DNA from 3 places in the Methylobacterium phyllosphaerae genome. Region 1 is predicted to be linked to each of the others. Evidence: predicted binding sites of a transcription regulator. Region 1 holds the regulator's gene; each other region holds the start of a gene.
What was found. The regulator PhoB, encoded in region 1, activates phosphate uptake and scavenging genes when phosphate is short. The targets are predictions, from matches to a motif close to TGTCATNNANCTGTCAT.

Region 2: ppk2 (polyphosphate kinase 2) is a predicted target of PhoB. The motif match lies at 1,592-1,608, and genes of this name have one in related genera.
Region 3: phnC (phosphonate ABC transporter ATP-binding protein) is a predicted target of PhoB. The motif match lies at 1,597-1,613, and genes of this name have one in related genera.

Annotation. Positions count from the first base shown of each region.
Region 1 is NZ_CP015367.1:2,085,339-2,088,607, forward strand. It holds gene MCBMB27_RS09285 (protein-disulfide reductase DsbD family protein) at 1-827, shown strand, start outside; gene phoB (phosphate regulon transcriptional regulator PhoB) at 975-1,670, opposite strand; gene phoU (phosphate signaling complex protein PhoU) at 1,859-2,578, opposite strand; gene pstB (phosphate ABC transporter ATP-binding protein PstB) at 2,697-3,269, opposite strand, start outside.
Region 2 is NZ_CP015367.1:4,612,424-4,615,692, forward strand. It holds gene MCBMB27_RS20930 (cupin domain-containing protein) at 1-242, shown strand, start outside; gene MCBMB27_RS20935 (hypothetical protein) at 358-1,218, opposite strand; gene MCBMB27_RS20940 (hypothetical protein) at 1,278-1,553, opposite strand; gene ppk2 (polyphosphate kinase 2) at 1,708-2,625, shown strand; gene MCBMB27_RS20950 (hypothetical protein) at 2,706-2,954, shown strand.
Region 3 is NZ_CP015367.1:3,559,412-3,562,680, reverse strand. It holds gene MCBMB27_RS16160 (glycosyltransferase) at 1-217, shown strand, start outside; gene MCBMB27_RS16155 (DUF1045 domain-containing protein) at 245-931, shown strand; gene MCBMB27_RS16150 (LbetaH domain-containing protein) at 924-1,544, shown strand; gene phnC (phosphonate ABC transporter ATP-binding protein) at 1,657-2,505, shown strand; gene phnD (phosphonate ABC transporter substrate-binding protein) at 2,603-3,269, shown strand, end outside.

The sequences.
Region 1 (3,269 bases):
CCCCCTGCACGGCGCCGTTCATGGGCTCGGCGGTGGGCTTCGCGCTGACGCAGAGTGCCGGTGTCGCGCTCGCCGTCTTCGCGAGCCTCGGCCTCGGCCTCGCCCTGCCCTTCCTGGTGCTGACCCTCTGGCCGCCGGCCCTGCGGGCGCTGCCGCGGCCGGGCGCCTGGATGGAGACCCTCAAACAGGTCCTGGCCTTCCCGGTCTACGCCACCGTGGCCTGGCTGATCTGGGTTCTGGCGCAGCAGGTCGATCCGCGTGGGCTGCTGGCGGCGCTGATCGGCCTCGTCCTGGTGGGCTTCGCCGCCTGGGCCTGGGAACACGGCCGCGCCGCCGCGCCCGGGGCGGGCCGGGTCGCGCGGGTCGCTGCGGCCCTCGCGCTAATCGCCGTGTCGGCCCTCGCCGTGACCCTTCCGCGGGACCGCACCGCGCCGTCGGCGCAGGCCGCCGCCGACGGGGTCGAGCCCTTCACTCAAGCGCGTCTCGACGCCCTGGTGGACGCGCACCGCCCCGTCTTCGTGGACATGACCGCCGCGTGGTGCATCACCTGCGCGGTGAACGAGGCGACCTCGCTCAACACCAAGGCCGTGCGGGCCGCGATGGCCGAGCGCGGCGTGACCTACATGAAGGGCGACTGGACCAACCAGAATCCCGAGATCACCCGTCTGCTGGAGAAGCACGGGCGCAGCGGCGTGCCGCTCTACCTCCTCTATACCGGAACCGGAGCGCCTCAGGTGCTTCCGCAGATCCTCACCGAGGGGACGGTTCTGGCGGCGCTCGACGCCGTGCCGGTCGCGTCCGGCCGGAGCGCGGCGCTGACCCGCTGAATCTGCGCGAGGCCCGGGGGGCCGCCGGGCCTCGCAGCATCCGCCGGCCTCGAACGTCCCTGGCTCCCTTCGCTGCACGCGGGCGGGCGGCGCGGCCGACCGGCCTCCGGCCCGGAACCCTTTGTCCCGGAACGCTTCGCGCCCCTCTCAAGCGTCGAGCGAGAACGTCTCGTCGAAGGCGTAGCCCGAGCCGCGGACCGTACGGATCGGGTCGGCTTGGCGCGGGCCGTTCAGTGCCTTGCGCAGCCGCCCGACATGGACGTCGACCGTGCGCTCGTCGATGTAGACGTCGTGTCCCCAGACCCCGTCGAGGAGCTGCTCGCGGGAGAAGACACGGCCCGGCGCCAGCATCAGGAATTCCAGCAGACGGAACTCTGTGGGGCCGAGATGCAGCTCCTCGCCGCCGCGGCGGACGCGATGGCCGGTGCGGTCGAGTTCGAGGTCGCCCGCCGCCAGCCGGTCCGAGACATGGGCGGGCTTGGCCCGGCGGAGCAGCGCGCGGATCCGGGCAAGCAGTTCCGGGACGGAGAACGGCTTGACGATGTAGTCGTCGGCGCCCGTCCCGAGACCGCGGATCCGGTCGCCCTCCTCGCCCCGGGCAGTGAGCATGATCACGGGCAGCCGCTCGGTCTCCCGGCGCGCCCGGATCCGCCGGCACAGCTCGATGCCCGAGAGGCCGGGCAGCATCCAGTCGAGCAGGACGAGATCGGGGATCCGCTCCGCCAGGAGCAGCTCCGCGTCGTCGCCCCGAGCCGCGGAATCCACCAGAAAGCCCTCGGCTTCCAGATTGTAGCGCAGCAGCGTGGTCAGCGCCTCCTCGTCCTCGACGATCAGGACTTGCATGCTCACGTTCGAAGATCCGTTCACGAAGCGGCGCCATACGGCCTGCAGGCGCGCCGACTCTCCTTGGAGTTGGCGGGCAGGCAGAGGGTGCAGGAGGCGCCGCTCAGCCTCAACCCGCACGCTCCGATTCTCCGGCGGCGCCCCACAGGAGCGCGCGCAGGCCGACGCCTGGACCGGGGGCGGCCCGCTTACGGAGCCGGCACCCCGTCCACGGTCGCATAGTTCGACGCATCGTTCTTCGGCCGGTCGCCCGCCAGGGCCTCGCCCGTGGCGAGATAATGGATCGTCTCGGCGATGTTGGTGGTGTGGTCGCCGATCCGCTCGACGTTCTTGGCGCAGAACAGAAGATGCGTGCAGAACGAGATGTTGCGCGGATCCTCCATCATGTAGGTCAGGAGCTCGCGGAACAGCGAATTGTACAGGGCGTCGATCTCGCCGTCCCGCTCCCAGACATCGTGGGCTGCCTGGACGTCGCGGCTCGCATAGGCGTCGAGAACGTCCTTGAGCTGGCCCTCCGCGAGGTCGCTCATGTGGCGCACGCCGAGAACGATCTTCTGGGCCGGCGCCTGATCGGAGATCGCCACCACCCGCTTGGCGACGTTCTTGGCGAGGTCGCCGATCCGCTCGAGGTCGCCGGAGACGCGGATCGCCGAGATCGTCTCACGCAGATCGATCGCCAGGGGCTGACGCCGGGCGATCAACAGCACGGCGCGCTCCTCGATGTCCCGCTGCAGGGCGTCGAGGCGCTTGTCGGCGACGATCACCGCCTGGGCGAGCGTGTCGTCCCGGCGCACGAGGGCGTCCGTCGCCTCCGCGGTCATCTTCTCGGCCACGCCGCCCATCTCCGAGATCGAGCGACGCAGGTTCTCCAGGTCGGTGTCGTAGGAGGTGACGATATGGCCGGGCATGGCGAATCCTTCGATGGGTCCCGGGGGCGGCGCTCCGGGGAGGCCCTCGGGGACCCGCCGGCCCTCCGCGGATGCGGCGACCGGACGGCCTTCCCCGAGACCGGAGCGTTCAGGCAGACTAGCCGAACCGGCCGGTGATGTAGTCCTGGGTGCGGCGTTCCGTCGGGTTCATGAACATCCGGTTGGTCGGACCGAACTCGATCAGCTGGCCCAGATACATGAAGGCGGTGAACTGCGAGATGCGCGCCGCCTGCTGCATGTTGTGGGTGACGATCACGATGGTGAACTCGTCGCGCAACTGCTCGATCAGCTCCTCGATGCGGCCGGTGGAGATCGGGTCGAGGGCCGAGGTCGGCTCGTCGAACAGGATCACCTCCGGGCGCTGCGCCACCGTGCGGGCGATGCACAGGCGCTGCTGCTGGCCGCCCGACAGGCCCGTGCCCTGCTGCTTGAGCTTGTCCTTCACCTCGTCCCAGAGTGCGGCCTTGCGCAGGGAGGCCTCGATCCGGCCGTCGAGTTCGGATTTCGGCAGCTTCTCGTAGAGGCGCAGGCCGAAGGCGACGTTGTCATAGATCGACATCGGGAACGGCGTCGGCTTCTGGAACACCATGCCGATGCGCGAGCGCAGCTCGTTCAGGTCGATGGAGGGGCTGAGGATGTTCTCGCCGTCCAGGAGGATCTCGCCCTCGGC
Region 2 (3,269 bases), 2.5 Mb from region 1:
GCCGGGCCCGGATGCGCTGGGGCGACAAGCTCGAATACGTGGCCGAGGCCGGCCCCGGCGACTTCATCTTCGTGCCGCCCTTCGTGCCGCACCAGGAGATCAACGCCTCGACCGACGAGCCCCTGCATTGCGTGCTGGTGCGCTCCGACAACGAGGCGGTGGTGGTCAACCTGCCCGATGTCGAGGCCGCCGAGACGCCCGAGACCGTCTACTGGGTCGATCCGATCCACAGGCATCCGTGAGCGACCGGCGCCCGCGGCGATAGGCCGGACGCCGCGCCCCGGCGGCCGCGTCGAGTGCGACAGCGGCCTCGCCCGGCCGGCCCACCGCGTCTTCCCGCCGGACGCCCCGCCGGCCTCAGACGGGCCCCGATCCGGGATGCGGGCCCATGCGGCGGCGGTCGTGTTCGATGGCGAAGACATGGGCGTAGAGGTTGGCGACCCAGCCCCGGCCCTCGACCGTGAGGTCGAGGAAGCGGATCGCATCCCCGATCACGGGCTCGATCTTGCCCCAGAAGAAGGACGGATAGCGCTCGGCAAGGTCGGCCGGGCTGTCGTAGCCGAGTTCCGCGTTGACGCCGATCTCGGCGAATTCGTGAAACAGCGCATTCAACTTGCGCGGATAAAGCGGGTCGCCGAGCTGCCCGATCAGGTCGGCCGCCCGCAACAGGCCCGCCTCGGTCCCGGTCTCGCGATGCGCGTCGTCTTCCGGCACCGGGAAGCGGGTCAGCTCGATCGCCCGGATGACCCGGCCCGCATCGACGAGATCGTGCGTGCCGAAGCGCTCCTGGACAGCGAGTTTCGAGCGCTCGACGTGATACGGCGCCAGCGCCGCATCGGAGGCCCCGCGGGGCAGGCACACGGTCCCGCCCCGCGCGTCGATGACGAAGGCCTGGGCCCGGTCGCCCGCGCAGACGCCGCGCACGTAACCGATGTCGTGGTAGAGGGCGGCCAGGATCATGTGCAGCCAGTCCTCCGGCGTGACACCCTCGTGCAGGAAGCGGCCGCGCAGGATGTCCTGGGCGACCAGGGTGACGAGGGCCGTATGATCGCCGTCATGGTAGAGGGCATCGCTCCCGACGATCCGCTCGATCGTCAGGCGCGCCGAGGCCTCGATGATCTCGGCATAGCGCGGCTCCCGGCTGCCGAAGGTCCGCTGGTAGGTGACGGCGAGGTGCTCGCCGAGGGCATCGGCGAGCATCTTGGTCGCGTCGAACATGGTCGGGCCTCGCCGTCAGCTGCGGCCGGCGGCGACGCGCCGGGCCGGGTCGGTGCAGATCACGTGGACCGCTCCCCGCGTTGCACCAGCCGTTCTTCGAGATAGGCCGCCGCATCCGCGTAGAGTTCGTAGCGGCGGAGCAGGACCGCGCGCTTCTCGGCCGGCGTCGCCGCATCGAGCTTGCCATGGGCCTTGTCGGCGCGGGCGCGCATCTTCCTGGCGAGCTTCTCGAACGCCGCGTCGATCCGGGCGCCGACCTTCTCGCCTTCGGCCCGCGCCGGATCCAGATCGTCCGGCGCCCGCCCCGGCGGGGGCTTCGTCGCTTCTCCAGCCATGACGCGTCTCCGGTCGCGGTGCTCCGTGGCCGAAGCGTATGACGGAACGATCACGGGTGCGATACCGGATCGTCCGCCCGCGGACCGATCGCTTCTCAGGCCTGTCACGGAAGGCTGCTCTAGCTCGGCCGTCCGACACGCAGGGGGACCCGCGATGAGGCTCGACGACAGTGCTGCCCTGGATGCCGCCCTGGAGGCGATCCGGCGCGACCTTGCCGACAGCTACGATGAGGAGGTGGAACTCGGGCTCGAGGAGGAGCGCCTCGATCGGCTCGCCGCCGACGGCGCACAGCCCGAGCGCCTGGACCGCAAGGTCTATTTCCGCGAACTGCTGCGCCTGCAGCACGAACTGGTCCGCCTCCAGGACTGGGTGCAGGATCGGAAGCTGCGTGTCGTCGTCCTCTTCGAGGGCCGCGATTCGGCCGGCAAGGGCGGCGTGATCAAGCGGATCACCCAGCGCCTCAACCCCCGCGTCTGCCGCGTGGCCGCCCTGCCGGCCCCGAGCGAGCGCGAGCGGACGCAATGGTACTTCCAGCGCTACGTCTCTCACCTGCCGGCCGGCGGGGAGATCGTGCTGTTCGACCGGTCCTGGTACAACCGCGCCGGGGTCGAGCGGGTGATGGGCTTCTGCACCGAGGCGGAGGTCGAGGAGTTCTTCCGCTCGGTGCCCGAGTTCGAGCGGATGCTGGTGCGCTCCGGCATCGTCCTCCTCAAATACTGGTTCTCGATCACCGACGCGGAACAGGAATTCCGCTTCCAGATGCGGATCCGCGATCCGCTCAAGCAGTGGAAGCTGTCGCCGATGGACGTCGAGTCGCGTCGGCGCTGGGAGGATTACACGCGGGCGAAGGAGGACATGCTGGCGCGCACCCACATCCCCGAGGCGCCCTGGCGGGTGGTCGAGGCGGTGGACAAGCGCCGGGCCCGCCTGAACTGCATCAGCCATCTGCTCGGCCAGATCCCGTACGGCAGCGTGGAGCACCCGCCGGTCCACCTGCCGGCCCGCCTGCGGCATGCGGATTACGTGCGCGGTCCGGTCCCCGCCGAGATGTACGTGCCGGACGCGTACTGAACGGGGCGCCGCGGCCCGGGGCGGGAGTCGTGATCCTGTCGTGCAGACGCCGCTATAGCGCCGCCATGGCGAAGCGCCCGATGACCCTCGACCTGTTCACGACCCTCGACATCGTCGATGACGACGTCTCGGCCGTCGTGGACGCGTATCTGGCCGATCCCACGCCCGGCTCTGTGGCGTTCGGGGACGGCTTCCGCATCGACCCTGCGGCGGCGGTGGCCTCGCATCCCTTCGCCCGGACGCTGATCGATCAGCCCTGGGCCGATACCGGACTGCGCCGGGCGGCGATCCGCGCCGCCATCCTGCTGGCGGAGCCCGAACGGGTCTGATCGAACCGGGCCGTTCGGCCCGTGACTGCCGCGCTCGGGATGTCGGGGCCCGTCGCACCGCCGGCGCGGTCGCGTCGCGGCGGCGCCCGGTCGGCCCGCTTGCGCGCGATCTGCGCCCGATCTGCGCCCGGGTCGGACCTCCTCCTAAAGCGGTATGCGCGCGGCCTTCCATCGGCGCGGCGACCCGGATCTATCCTGGGGCGATCACGGGGCGGATGGACGGCCCGCCGCCACGGTGAACGATTGGTTTACCCAATCGGCAAACTTGCACCGACCGCCCCGATCCGGATGCGATCGGCCGGCGTTCTACGGGCA
Region 3 (3,269 bases), 1.5 Mb from region 1:
CGCCGGCCTGTGCTATGCCGCCGAGCACCGGCTCGCGATCCGCGCGGGCTGGCACCGTTCGCCCCGCCTGCTGGCGGCCTTCCTGGTGCGCGACGCCCTGATCCCGGCGATCTGGCTCGGCGCCTGGATGCAGAGCGCCATCGTGTGGCGGGGCAACGCCATGGACGTGCGCCCCCGGCGGGCCGCCGAGGCGCGTCCCTACGCGCCGACGGCCTGACGGCGGCCGACGATCGGAGGCCGAAAGGTGTCGCGCCGCTACGCTCTCTACTGCCTGCCCGCCCCGGGTTCCCGGCTGGAGGCCTTCGGCCGGTCCGTCCTCGGCACCGACCCCGTCTCGGGGGCGGCGGTCCCGCACCCGGAGGGCTTGAGCGACCTCGCCGCCGTCACGGCGGGGGCCCGGATCTACGGGTTCCACGCCACCCTCAAGGCGCCGCTGCGCCTCGCGGCGGGCACCACGGAGGCGGATCTCGTCGCCGCCACCCGTGACCTCGCGGCCGCGCACCTGCCGGTGGCGGTGGGCCCGCTCCGGGTCGCCGCCCTCGGGCCGTTCCTCGCCCTCGTGCCGGAAGCTCCCCCGCCGGAGCTGGGGCTCTTCGCCGCCGAGTGCGTCGCCGCCCTCGACCCGTTCCGTGCGCCGCTCACCGAGGCCGAGCGCGCCAAGCGCCGCCCGGAGCGCCTCGACCCGCGCGGGCGGGCCCTGCTGGCGCGCTGGGGCTACCCGTACGTGTTCGAGGCCTTCCGCTTCCACATGACCCTGACCGACGCCCTGCCGGAGGCGGAGCGCGAAGCCTGGCACCGGCGCCTGTCCGAGGCTTACGCCGCCGCGGGGCCGGAGCCCCTTGTGATCGACGCCGTGTGCCTCCTGACCCAGGACGGGTCCGGCCCGTTCCGGCTCCTGGCGCGCCTGCCCTTCGGAGAGCCCCGTGGTTGACCGTCCCCTCGGACTCGAACCCGCACGCGATCCCAGCGCCCGGGTCGTGGATTGCCGCCTCGGTCACTACACGGAGGTCGGCGCGCGAACCCGCCTCACCGAGACGATCCTCGACGATTATTCCTACATCGGTCAGGATTGCGAGGTGATCTACACGACCATCGGCAAGTTCTGCTCGATCGCCGCCAGCGTGCGGATCAATCCCGGCAACCACCCGATGGAGCGCGCGTCGCAGGCGCATTTCACCTACCGGGCACGGGCCTACTGGCCGGAGGAGTCCGACGAGCCCGCCTTCTTCGACCGGCGCCGGGCGAGCCCGGTGGCGATCGGCCACGATGTCTGGATCGGCCACGGCGTCGTTGTCCTGCCCGGCCGCACCATCGGCACCGGCGCCGTGGTCGGCGCGGGCGCCATCGTCACCCGCGACGTCGAACCCTACACGATCGTTGTCGGCAATCCCGCCAAACCGGTCCGGCGCCGCTTCCCCGAGGCCGTCGCCGAACGTCTGATGCGCCTGGCATGGTGGGACTGGGATCACGAACGGCTGCGCCGGGCGCTTCCGGATTTCCGCGGCCTGCCCATCGAAGCATTCCTCGAGCGCTATGAAGGTTAAGCCGGCTATCAATATGTAAGAATTGCGCCGGCAAACATAACCGATCTGTATTCGTCATCCAATCGTCGTGAAATCGGCGTTTACCTGCGGCCATTCCCCGGCGGATGGTGGCATGCTGGTTATCGAGGATCTCACGCGCCAGTACGGCGACCGGCGCGCCGTCGACGGCGTGTCGCTCCGGATCGAGCCCGGCAGCTTCGTCGGCGTGATCGGCCGGTCGGGCGCCGGCAAGTCGACGCTGCTGCGCCTGATCAACCGGCTGGCGGACCCGAGTTCGGGGCGCATTCTCCACGACGGCCGTGAGGTCACCACCCTGCGGAGCCGCGACCTGCGCGAATGGCGGACCCGCTGCGCCATGATCTTCCAGCAGTTCAACCTCGTCGGCCGCCTCGACGTGATGACCAACGTGCTGATGGGCCGGCTCAGCCACGTGCCGAGCTACCGTTCCCTGCTGCGGCAATGGTCCGCCGAAGACCGGGCCATGGCGCTCGCCGCCCTGGAGAGCTTCGACATGGGCGAGTTCGCCGGCCAGCGCGCCGACGGCCTGTCGGGCGGGCAGCAGCAGCGGGTCGCCATCGCCCGCGCCCTCGTGCAGGAGCCCGAGATCCTGCTCGCCGACGAGCCGGTGGCCTCCCTCGACCCGCGCAACACCCGGCTCGTGATGGACGCGCTGGCCGAGGTGAACCGGCGCTACGGCATCACGGTGCTGTGCAACCTGCATTCCCTCGACCTCGCGCGCGCCTATTGCGACCGCCTCGTGGGCCTCGCGGCCGGGCGGGTCGTGTTCGAGGGCGGACCGTTCGACCTCACCGAGGACGTGGCGCGCCGGCTCTACGGCCTGGAGGCCGGCGAGGTGCTGGACGATTCCGCGCAGCGCGAGGCGGAGCAGCGGGCCGCGATGCCCGGCAGGCCCGGTCTCGTGCCGGCGCGGCCGGTCCGCGAGGCCGCCCTCGGCGCCTGATCCGGGCCCTCCAAGCCCCAACAATCATTCGGGAAACGCCCGACCGGCCTCCGGCCGGCCGAACTTCCTGCCCTACGCCGTCACGAAGGACGACACGATGATCACCCGACGCACTCTCGCCGGCGCCGCCGCGGCTCTCGCCCTCCTCGGCCTGCCGGCCGCCGCCCAGGACTGGAAGGCCCAGTATCCGGAGCTGACGCTCGGCGTGATCCCGGCCGAGAACGCCTCGGGCACCGCCGACCGCTGGGCGCCGCTCACCGCCTACCTGACCAAGACGCTCGGCGTGCCGGTGAAGCTGCGGGTGGCGAGCGACTACGCCGCCGTGATCGAGGGCCAGCGGGCCGGCAACATCCAGATCGCGTGGTACGGGCCGGCCTCCTTCGCGCGGGCCGTGATGACCGGCGTGAAGATCGAGCCGATCGTCAACCAGAAGCACGAGACCGGCGCCTCGGGCTACTATTCGGTGGTCTACGTTCTGGCCTCCAGCCCCTACAAGACCGTCGAGGATCTCCAGGGCAAGAACCTCGCCCTGGTCGATCCGAACTCCACCTCGGGCAACCAGGCGCCGCGCTTCTTCCTGAAGCGGGCCGGCTACGACGTGGAGAAGTTCTTCGGCAAGACCTTCTACGCCGGCAGCCACGAGAACGCCGTGCTGGCGCTCACCCAGGGCACGGCCGACGCCGCCGCCAACCTGTGGAATTCCGAGACCGACACGATGGTCACCCGCATGGCCGCCAAAGGCATGCTCAAGAAGCCCGACGGCA